Regions from separate parts of the Kosakonia sp. N21 genome, predicted to be linked through region 1. Evidence: riboswitches for the same ligand, from Rfam matches in the RefSeq annotation. Region 1 holds a riboswitch; each other region holds the start of a gene.
What was found. Region 1 has a riboswitch for thiamine pyrophosphate ahead of thiB (thiamine ABC transporter substrate binding subunit). Riboswitches for the same ligand answer to the same signal wherever they lie in the genome.
Positions count from the first base shown of each region.

Region 2: it holds a riboswitch for thiamine pyrophosphate, as region 1 does, so the genes downstream of both, thiM (hydroxyethylthiazole kinase) here and thiB (thiamine ABC transporter substrate binding subunit) in region 1, are expected to answer to the same signal.
Region 3: it holds a riboswitch for thiamine pyrophosphate, as region 1 does, so the genes downstream of both, thiC (phosphomethylpyrimidine synthase ThiC) here and thiB (thiamine ABC transporter substrate binding subunit) in region 1, are expected to answer to the same signal.

Region 1 covers NZ_JBOBHR010000003.1:521,450-524,724, forward strand. Annotated here, with positions in the region: gene thiP (thiamine/thiamine pyrophosphate ABC transporter permease ThiP) at 1-827, opposite strand, end outside; gene thiB (thiamine ABC transporter substrate binding subunit) at 803-1,786, opposite strand; TPP riboswitch at 1,817-1,916, opposite strand; gene sgrR (HTH-type transcriptional regulator SgrR) at 1,953-3,275, opposite strand, start outside.
Region 2 covers NZ_JBOBHR010000001.1:525,219-528,493, reverse strand. Annotated here, with positions in the region: gene thiD (bifunctional hydroxymethylpyrimidine kinase/phosphomethylpyrimidine kinase) at 1-350, opposite strand, end outside; gene thiM (hydroxyethylthiazole kinase) at 347-1,135, opposite strand; TPP riboswitch at 1,170-1,266, opposite strand; gene ACQ3G7_RS02380 (DUF2778 domain-containing protein) at 1,467-1,997, shown strand; gene ACQ3G7_RS02375 (hypothetical protein) at 1,972-2,232, shown strand; gene ACQ3G7_RS02370 (Rpn family recombination-promoting nuclease/putative transposase) at 2,347-3,275, opposite strand, start outside.
Region 3 covers NZ_JBOBHR010000017.1:7,239-10,513, forward strand. Annotated here, with positions in the region: gene nudC (NAD(+) diphosphatase) at 1-476, opposite strand, end outside; gene rsd (sigma D regulator) at 569-1,072, shown strand; TPP riboswitch at 1,128-1,281, shown strand; gene thiC (phosphomethylpyrimidine synthase ThiC) at 1,367-3,259, shown strand; gene thiE (thiamine phosphate synthase) at 3,259-3,275, shown strand, end outside.

The DNA of each region.
Region 1 (3,275 bases):
TGGATCTGATGGCTACCGACGGCAATCGCTTTGCTTAAACGTTGGCTGAGCAACACCAGGCCCAGGCAACAGAGCATCTGGATCAGCGCCAGCATCGCGGCGCGGGTGGGATCAAAGTCGAAACTTAATGCCTGATAGATAGCCAGCTCAATGGTGGTCGCCTGCGGCCCGCCGCCCAGCGACAACACCGTGGCAAAACTGGCGAAACAGAGCATAAAAATCAGCGCGGCAACCGCCGGTATCTGGCGGCGCAGCCATGGCCACTCCACAAAGCGGAAGAAGGACCAGCCGCGCATGCCCAGTTGTGCTGCCAACTGCCGCTGCTCACCGGGGATTTGCTCCAGCGACTGCAACAACAAACGCGAGGCCATCGGCAGGTTAAAGAAAATGTGGGCTAACAAAATGCCCTGCAAACCATACGGCGAGAAGGTCCATTCCAGCCCAAGCGCGTGGCAGAGCGTGGCAAGCCAGCCCTGACGACCATACACGCTGAGGATACCGAACACGGCGACCAGCACCGGCAGGATCAGCGTCATCGCGCACAGGCGCAGCAGTGCGAGTCGGCCAGGAAAGCGCCGTCGGTAGAGCGCACGGGCAAGGAAAATCGCCGGGACGACCGAAAACAGGGCGGAGAGGAAGGCCTGCCAGAAGGAAAAACGCACCACATGCCACAAGTAGCTGTCCTGCAGGAACGCGGTGAGTCCGGTCGCCGGTGCGTTTTGCCAGAGTGCGAAAAATGCCGCCAGCGCCACCGCCACCATGAGGGTGGCGGCGGTGATGCCGGGGAGCAGCCAGCCTGCTATTAGCGGCTGACGGCGCGTTGCCATGCATTAATCCAACCCGCGCGCTGTGCGGCGACATCCTGCGGGCTATATTCGAGAGAGGTTTGTGGTTTCACCAGCGTTTCAAAACCGGCAGGCAACGTGACATTGCTCACCGGATACATCCAGTTGCCAGTGGGAATGGTGTTCTGGAAAGAGGGCGAAACCATAAATTTGAGGAATTTCCCGGCCAGTTCAGGCTGTTTGCTGGCGGCGGTGCGTGCGGCGACTTCTACCTGTAAATAGTGGCCTTCGCTGAAATTCGCCGCGGCATAGTTATCTTTTTTCTCTTCGATCAGATGGTAAGCCGGCGAGGTGGTGTAGCTCAGCACCAGGTCGCTTTCCCCTTTCAAAAACAGACCGTAGGCTTCGCTCCAGCCTTTGGTGACGGTGACCGTTTTCGCCGCCAGTTTCTGCCAGGCTTCCGGGGCTTTGTCGCCATAGACTTTTTGCATCCACAGCAGCAGACCCAGACCCGGCGTACTGGTGCGGGGATCTTCGTAAATCACGCGCCATTTTTGATCGCTTTCGACCAGCTCTTTCAGGCTTTTCGGCGGGTTTTTCAGCTTGTTTTTATCGTAAACAAAGGCGAACCAGCCGTAGTCAAACGGGACAAATGTTTCGTTTTTCCAGCCGCCAGGTACGCTGATCGCATCAGTGGCGACGCCGCTTTTGGCGAACAGATTTGTCTGCGTTGCGGCTTCCAGCAGGTTGTTATCCAGCCCCAGCACCACGTCGGCTTTGCTGTTTTTACCTTCCATGCGCAGGCGGTTAAGCAGCGAAACGCCATCTTCCAGCGTCACGAATTTCAGTTCGCAGTTACAGTCGGCTTCAAAGGCTTTTTTGACCGCAGGACCTGGCCCCCACTCGGCGGCGAATGAGTCGTAGGTGTACACGGTCAGTACGGGTTTGGCAAAAACAGGCGCTGCGATCAGCAGCAGGAATGGCAATGATTTTTTTAACACTTTGCACCTCAACATGGGTGGCAAAGGATTTTGAGCAATAGCCTCAAATCCCTTCGCCGGCGTTATCCGGATCAGGTTCGACGGGTATTTTCTCAGCACACGCCATGGCGCAGCACCCCGTTGAGAACGCCGCTATTGTAATGATTTGGTAAAAAATGCGAAAGCCTTATGGATCCGGCGGCGCAAACCAGGCGGATTTAAAATCGAACCAGCCTAACGTGTTCATACGCAGGCCGCGCATGGAACGCTGGCCCTGGATCATTAACCAGTGATGAATCAGCGGCACAATGGCTTTGCTGGCCAGCAGTTGCTGCGACCAGATGGCAAGATTCATTTCCCCTTTGCGCCACTGTGCGGCATCTGCCTGCCAGTCACGCTGAATACAGTGTTGTACCAGCGGGACCTCATACAGGTTAGCAAACACCGAGAAATCCAGCGGCAGGGTAAAGTTGGCGCTGTTGAGCCAGATATCGCTGGCGGCGTCGCCGCGGTGCCACTCCTCGTAATCCACTTCCTGTACGATCAGTTTCACGCCTTGCTGCGCCAGTAAAGTGCTCATGGTGCGGGAGAGCGCTTCGTGCTCATTATGCTCGCGATAAAACGTCAGGGTCAGGGTTTCCAGTCCGGCGGGCTTCTCTCCACTGCCGGGGCGCGCATGGTGCCAGCGTGGCAGCAGGCCATACGCCGGGAACCAGTAACGTTGGTATTGTTCGTTGGCATGCCACAGCAGATTGGTCGGCGAGAGAATCTGGCTGACCCATTCTCTGACTTCAGGGTTGGCGCCACGGCTGGAGCGGGCGTCGAACAGCAGGTAGTAGCAGCCTTCTTCGAGGCGGCTCTCCACGGCTTTTTCGCCGTCGGTCGGTCCCTCCAGCGTCAGGCCGCTGGTCGGTTCGTCGGCCAGGTCCGGTAATACCCAGACATTGACCTCATCGATCAGGGCGCGAAAGCCGAAGTAATCGTCAAAAGCATGGATCTTTAGCTGGTTGCTGGTATTCCGTGTGACGGCGTAAGGACCGGTGCCAATCGGTTGACTGGCGAAATTACCCAGTGTGTTCCACTCACGCGGCAGGATCATCGACGGAACATAGCCCATTAACCAGGGCAGCCAGTTATCCGGTTGCGTGAGATGAATATCCAGCGTCCACGGCGTGGGTGAGAGCACTTCGCGAATATGGGAGTACAGCGGCAGCGAGGTTGCGCGCTGGAGTGAGGCAATCACATCGCTCATGTCTAATTCACGGCCGTGGTGAAAATGGATGCCGGGACGTAAATAAAAGCGCCAGTGCAGAGGCGATATCGACTTCCAGTGGTGGGCAATATCCGCTTCCAGTTCCCCGTTTTCCTCATTTATACGCGTCAGCGCACTGAAGATTTGCCGCGCCATGTGGGTTTCGGAACGCCGCAAGGCTGTACCGGGCAGCAGGTTACGCAGTGGCCGGTAATAGAGCACGCGCAGGATATGCCGACCGCTGCGGAAGCTGCGACC
Region 2 (3,275 bases), on a different contig from region 1:
AACAACGGGTCGCCGCTCTTGGCGAGCATGACGGTGTCCAGCACCACATTGCGCACCCGGTAGCGTTGCAGGCGTTCCGCCACTGCTTCAACGATGTCGGTCTCCGCCAGCATGCCAATTTTAGTGGTATCAATGCGTACATCACTCAGTACGGAATCGAGCTGTGCGGCGACAAAATCCGGTTCAATGCGATAGACCGACTGTACCCCACGGGTGTTCTGCGCCACCAGTGCGGTGATCACCGAACAGCCATAAGCGCCTAAAGCGGAAAAGGTCTTCAGGTCAGCCTGGATCCCGGCCCCGCCGCTGGGGTCGGTTCCGGCAATGGTTAAGGCGTTGATCCGTTTCATTGCTGCCCCTCCCCGTTCATCGCATACAGCGCATCGAGAAATTCAGCCACAAAACTGCCCGGTCCGGTGCTCTTCGTCACCGCCAGACCGCCCGCCTGCGCCATAAAGGCACAAGCGGCAGCCACATTGACCAGCCGGTCGCCTTCCAGCGCACAACTGGCCGCCACCACCGCCGACAAGGCACAACCGGTGCCAACCACACGCGTCATCAGCACATCACCGCCGGTGACCATCAGGGTGCGCTCGCCATCCGTGATGTAATCCACCTCCCCGGTCACGGCCACAATCGCACCGGTTTGCCGTGCAAGCGTTTGTGCAGCGGGTAGCGCCGTGCTGGCGGTATCGGTCGTGTCAACACCGCGCCCGCCTGCACTCATCCCGGCCAGCGCCAGGATCTCCGAGGCGTTACCGCGAATGGCGGCGGGTTGCAACGTAAGAAGCTGTTGGCAGAACTGCGTGCGGAAGGTCAGCGCGCCGACAGCAACGGGATCCAGTGTCCAGGGCGTGCCCGCCGCTCGCGCGCCGTCAATCGCCGCACGCATCGCATCGGCGCGTTCACGGGTTAACGTCCCAACGTTAATCAATAACGCATCGGCAATGGCGCTAAATTGCTGCGCTTCTTCGGGTTCAATCACCATCGCGGGCGACGCGCCCAGCGCTAACAACACGTTGGCAGTAAAGGTTTGCACAACGTCATTGGTCATGCAGTGTACAAGAGGAGAACGGCGGCGGAATTGCTGTAACGCATGCGCAGTTTGCGCACGATCAAGCAGGTCAGGTTGCATAAATTCGCTCCTGCCCGGCGTGAAGAAGGGATGCCGGGCAGGCATCTGACTTCCCTACGCTGGCATTATCCAGATCAGGTGGTACGGGTATTTCTCAGCCTTCACAAGGAAGGGCACCCCGAGTCATTTACTCTAAAATCAAAAAATTGCGATTAACGTCCCGTTAATCCCTGTTCAGGATCATGCCAGCGGGAAGCCAAAGACACAACCCTTAAAAATGCGCTGTGTCCCAACTTGTGTCCCAAATATGTCCCAAAATCAGAGGTTAAGGATGGCTGTCTGGGTAAATCGGCGGTAACATAACCCGCAAATCTACAGGGAGTTTTATGTTATGCAGATTTGCAGGATGGATTACAACGACGTATCCGCAGACGGGAGACGGCTTAAACTTCATGTTTACGGTGTCGGAACGTTTCCAGTGTTTTCGGGGATAGCACCAGTAACCAACATCGCAGAGTGTGCATTTATACGAAATGCGGCTTTGCCTGTCGGCACTTACTGGATCGTTGATGCCCCGTCCGGGAGTATTGCCAATCAGGTCGAGCGATTTGTTAAGGATTTCAGGAATGGAACAAATCACGATGAGTGGTTTGGATTGTTCAATGCCTCCACAATGAGTGATCACGTTTTCGTTAATGGCGTTGACAGAGGATCTTTCCGGCTTCACCCGTTGCGCCCAAATGGTGAGGGGGAGTCGTGGGGATGCATAACTTTCTATAACATTCCTGATTTCCAGTTAGTCAGAACCTCATTACTTGCACGTAAAAAAGTTCGAGTGCCAGGAGGTAAAGGATTAATGGCATATGGGCGTATAGACGTAACAGGGCGGACTGATTATGCGTCATGCAAATTTAACAATTAACATACTGATCGGTTTGCTCTGCTTTGTGGCTTCATTCTTTATCGTGCTGTTCCCTCTGGGCGGACTGGTCGATTATTTGTCTCAAATCAGTAATGATTTTCTGAACCGCACCGGGTTGGGATTTGCTGATGGCGAAGCTGATCCATCGTTTCTTTGGGTGCTGCTCCTACTCATGCTCGTTGTTACTGCGCTGTTGATGTTCATTATTCAGAAAGTACGGCGAAAATATCAGTAGCCAAACATAAGTCAAAGGGACAGTGCGTCCCGGTCAGCAGATAAAGCGGCAGCGAAGATGTGCATCCGGCGACAGCGATACGCTCATCGCCCACGGCAGGTTGCAGTAGCGAAATCAGTGACGGATCTGCGCGAGTTGCTCTTCGCCGAGGCCTGTCATTTCCATCACCACGTTGCGATCGAGGCCATTCTGAAGCATGGTGCGGGCAATCCGTAGCGCTTCTTCCTTGCGCCCCTTCTCAATACCGCGCTGCTCTCCAAGCTGAATACCTTTTTCGATGCCTTTCTCAATACCTTTCTCAATGCCTTTTTGTTCTAGCTGTTGCGCGATAGTCATCAGTTGATCCTCATGCTGTGGCACCCGCTGCGCCAGTTCACGGACAAAGGCTTCTGCGTCGGATGTTTCGCCAGCCTGTACGAGGTAGTTTATCAGTGAAACCAATTGCTGTCCTGTCATGTATTCGGTCAGTAAGAGCGTGGCAAGCTTGTCCAGCAATTCACTGAGGTCACGCTGATGGATGTGTTTTTGCAACAATGTCAGTGCCGCAATACTGCGGTGATTCATGATCTCGTCATCCGGGATCACCGTCACATCCACCAGCGGGAAATCACGACTATAGAGTATTTCCGCCACCGAAGGTAAATCAAACAGTTGCAACCAGTTGGTTGAGTAGGGATACGGGCTACGTTTACCGGTATAGAATAATACCGGGATAACCAGAGGCAGTTTTTTATGCCCGGTATCCAGGTGCCGTTGCATGGCCGCAACAGCATAACGAAGCAGCCGGAATGCCATGCATTGATCCGGAGTTGATTGATGCTCAATCAGGACATGCACATACCCCTCTCCCGCGACGGTCTTCAGACTGTAGAGCACATCACTGTAATAGGGGCGTAAGCTCTCCTCAACAAAACTTCCTGACTCCAGCTTCAAGGTTCGAAGATCGCAGAGAACCCGCAGATGTTCCGGTAAATGCAACATCATAAAATCCCGGGCCGTCTCCGGGTTTGTCAGAAACTGCTTAAACACAGCATCATGCGGGG
Region 3 (3,275 bases), on a different contig from region 1:
CCGGCAAGCACAGTGTAAATCCCGTTACGATGGCGCGTATGCTGCGCCAGAAGAATCGCGTCATCGCGGCGGATGGCGACGATAATGCAGGGGGCTATTTGCGGATAGTAGCGCTCACGGCAGTGATCACACAGCATTGCCCACTCGGTTTTGCTCGGGTGCATGGTGTGCCCGCAGTAACCGCAAAACTGATGTGAACGGTAAAATTCCGCCAGTTGCACGCCGCGCCCGGCCAACTGGAACAGCCCGGCGTCCTGATCGATCACCTGGCGTACGGATCCCATGTCCTGGCGGCGATTCTGGCGGATCATCCATACCGGTTCGCCCTGCCATTCACCGATATGAAGCGCGCTCTGCCCCACAAGATCGAAATTTCCTGCCTGCCCGTGTGGTAATTCTCCACCGGGCAACCATAATTTTTGTTCATGGCTTACTATCCACCAGCCATGATCCCGGGCGTCAATAATACGTACCATTTGGTGCACTACCTTAGCTTCACTGGCGTTTTGTTAACATTATTATTACATTTGGGTGAGCATTTTTTCACTTACATATTGCGGAGCCAATTATGCTAAACCAGTTAGAAAGCCTGACAGAGCGCGTTGGAGGAAGTAACACACTTGTCGACCATTGGCTGCTAGTACGTAAGCAACTTCTCGTTTCTTACTACAATCTGGTTGGCATTAAGCCTGGCAAAGGATCGTACATGCAGCTTAATGAAAAAGCGCTGGACGATTTCTGTCACAACCTGGTGGAGTACCTCTCCGCAGGTCACTTCAGTATTTATGAACGCGTCATTCGCGAAATGGAAGGGAGCAATCCACTTTTAATCGCTAACCAGCTCTATCCGCTGCTGGAAGCCAACACCCTCGAAATCATGAATTACTACGATACCAGCCTGGAAAACGCCATTGATGATGATAACTGTCTGGAATTCCAGCAGGCGCTTTCCGACATCGGCGAGGCGCTGGAGGCCCGCTTTATGCTGGAGGACAAACTGATCGTGCTGGCTTTTGATAACAATCTCAAAGAGAGCGCCAATGACGAAAGCGGCATGGCGCGCCCTGCTTGAATTCTTAAAAAGTAACGCGTAGTTTAAAAAGCAGTTCCCCGTCTGAGGACGGGGGTTTTTCTTGTCGGAGTGCCTATCTCTCCACTACATGATTCGCAATACCGCGAAGCGGCGCGAAAGATGAAGTGGAAAAGGCTGAGACCGTTAATTCGGGATCCGCGGAACCTGATCGGGTTAAGACCTGCGAAGGGAACAAGAGTAATCCATTCACATCAACCACCCTTACGGGCGGTTTGTTGCCATTACTCCATCCGTCGTCTGACAAGCCATCTCCTTTTAATTCTGGAATGAGCTATGTCTGCAAAACTTACACGCCGTGAACAACGCGCCCAGGCGCAACACTTTATCGACACGCTGGAAGGCACCGCTTTCCCCAACTCACACCGTATTTACGTCACCGGTTCACAGCCCGATATCCGCATCCCAATGCGCGAAATCCGGCTCAGCCCAACGCTGACTGGCGGCACAAAAGAGCATCCTCAGTTTGAAGAGAACGAAGCTGTACCGGTTTACGACACCTCCGGCCCGTATGGCGATCCGGCAGTCACCATCGATGTGCAACAAGGTCTGGCCAAGCTACGCGCCCCCTGGATCGCCGCGCGCGATGACAGTGAAACGCTTGATGAACGCAGTTCGGCTTACACCAACGCACGTCTGGCGGATGAAGGCCTTGATGAGCTGCGCTTCAACGGGCTGCTGACGCCGCGCCGCGCCAAAGCCGGTCAACGCGTCACCCAGCTACACTACGCCCGCAAAGGGATCGTCACGCCGGAAATGGAATTTATCGCCATTCGCGAAAATATGGGCCGCGAACGTATTCGCAGCGAAGTGCTGCGCAGACAGCATCCGGGCGAAGGTTTTGGCGCCCGCCTGCCGAACAATATCACGCCGGAGTTTGTGCGCAATGAAGTCGCCGCGGGCCGCGCGATCATTCCGGCCAACATCAACCACCCGGAATCAGAGCCGATGATCATCGGACGTAACTTCCTGGTGAAAGTGAACGCCAACATCGGCAACTCAGCAGTGACCTCGTCCATCGAAGAGGAAGTGGAAAAACTGGTGTGGTCAACCCGCTGGGGCGCAGACACGGTGATGGATCTGTCCACCGGGCGCTATATCCACGAAACCCGCGAATGGATCCTGCGTAACAGCCCGGTGCCGATCGGTACAGTACCGATCTACCAGGCGCTGGAGAAGGTCAACGGGATCGCCGAAGATCTCAACTGGCAGGCATTCCGCGATACGCTGCTCGAACAGGCGGAACAAGGGGTGGATTATTTCACTATCCACGCAGGCGTCTTGTTGCGTTACGTCCCGATGACCGCGCAGCGCCTGACCGGCATTGTTTCCCGTGGCGGGTCGATCATGGCGAAGTGGTGCCTCTCCCACCATCAGGAGAACTTCCTTTACACCCACTTCCGCGAAATTTGTGAAATCTGCGCCGCTTACGATGTCTCGCTGTCGCTCGGCGATGGCCTGCGTCCGGGTTCAATCCAGGATGCCAACGACGAAGCGCAATTTGCCGAACTGCACACACTGGGCGAACTGACCAAAATCGCCTGGGAGTACGACGTGCAGGTGATGATTGAAGGCCCGGGGCATGTGCCGATGCAGATGATCCGCCGCAATATGACCGAAGAACTGGAGCACTGCCACGAAGCGCCGTTCTACACGCTTGGACCGCTGACCACCGATATCGCACCGGGTTACGACCACTTTACCTCCGGCATTGGCGCAGCAATGATTGGCTGGTTTGGCTGCGCCATGCTCTGTTATGTCACCCCCAAAGAGCACCTGGGCCTGCCAAACAAAGAGGATGTTAAACAGGGCTTAATCACCTACAAAATCGCCGCCCATGCTGCTGACCTGGCAAAAGGCCACCCTGGCGCACAGATCCGCGATAACGCCATGTCGAAAGCGCGCTTTGAGTTCCGCTGGGAAGATCAGTTTAATCTCGCGCTGGATCCCTTTACCGCCCGTGCTTATCACGATGAAACCCTGCCGCAGGAGTCCGGCAAAATCGCCCACTTCTGCTCAATGTGTGGGCCGAAATTCTGCTCGATGAAAATCTCTCAGGAAGTGCGCGATTACGCGGCGGCGCAGGCCATCGAAGCCGGGATGAATGATAAGTCGAACGACTTCCGCGCCCGCGGCGGCGAAATCTACCTGAAAAAGGAGGAAGCCTGATGTACCAACCCGACTT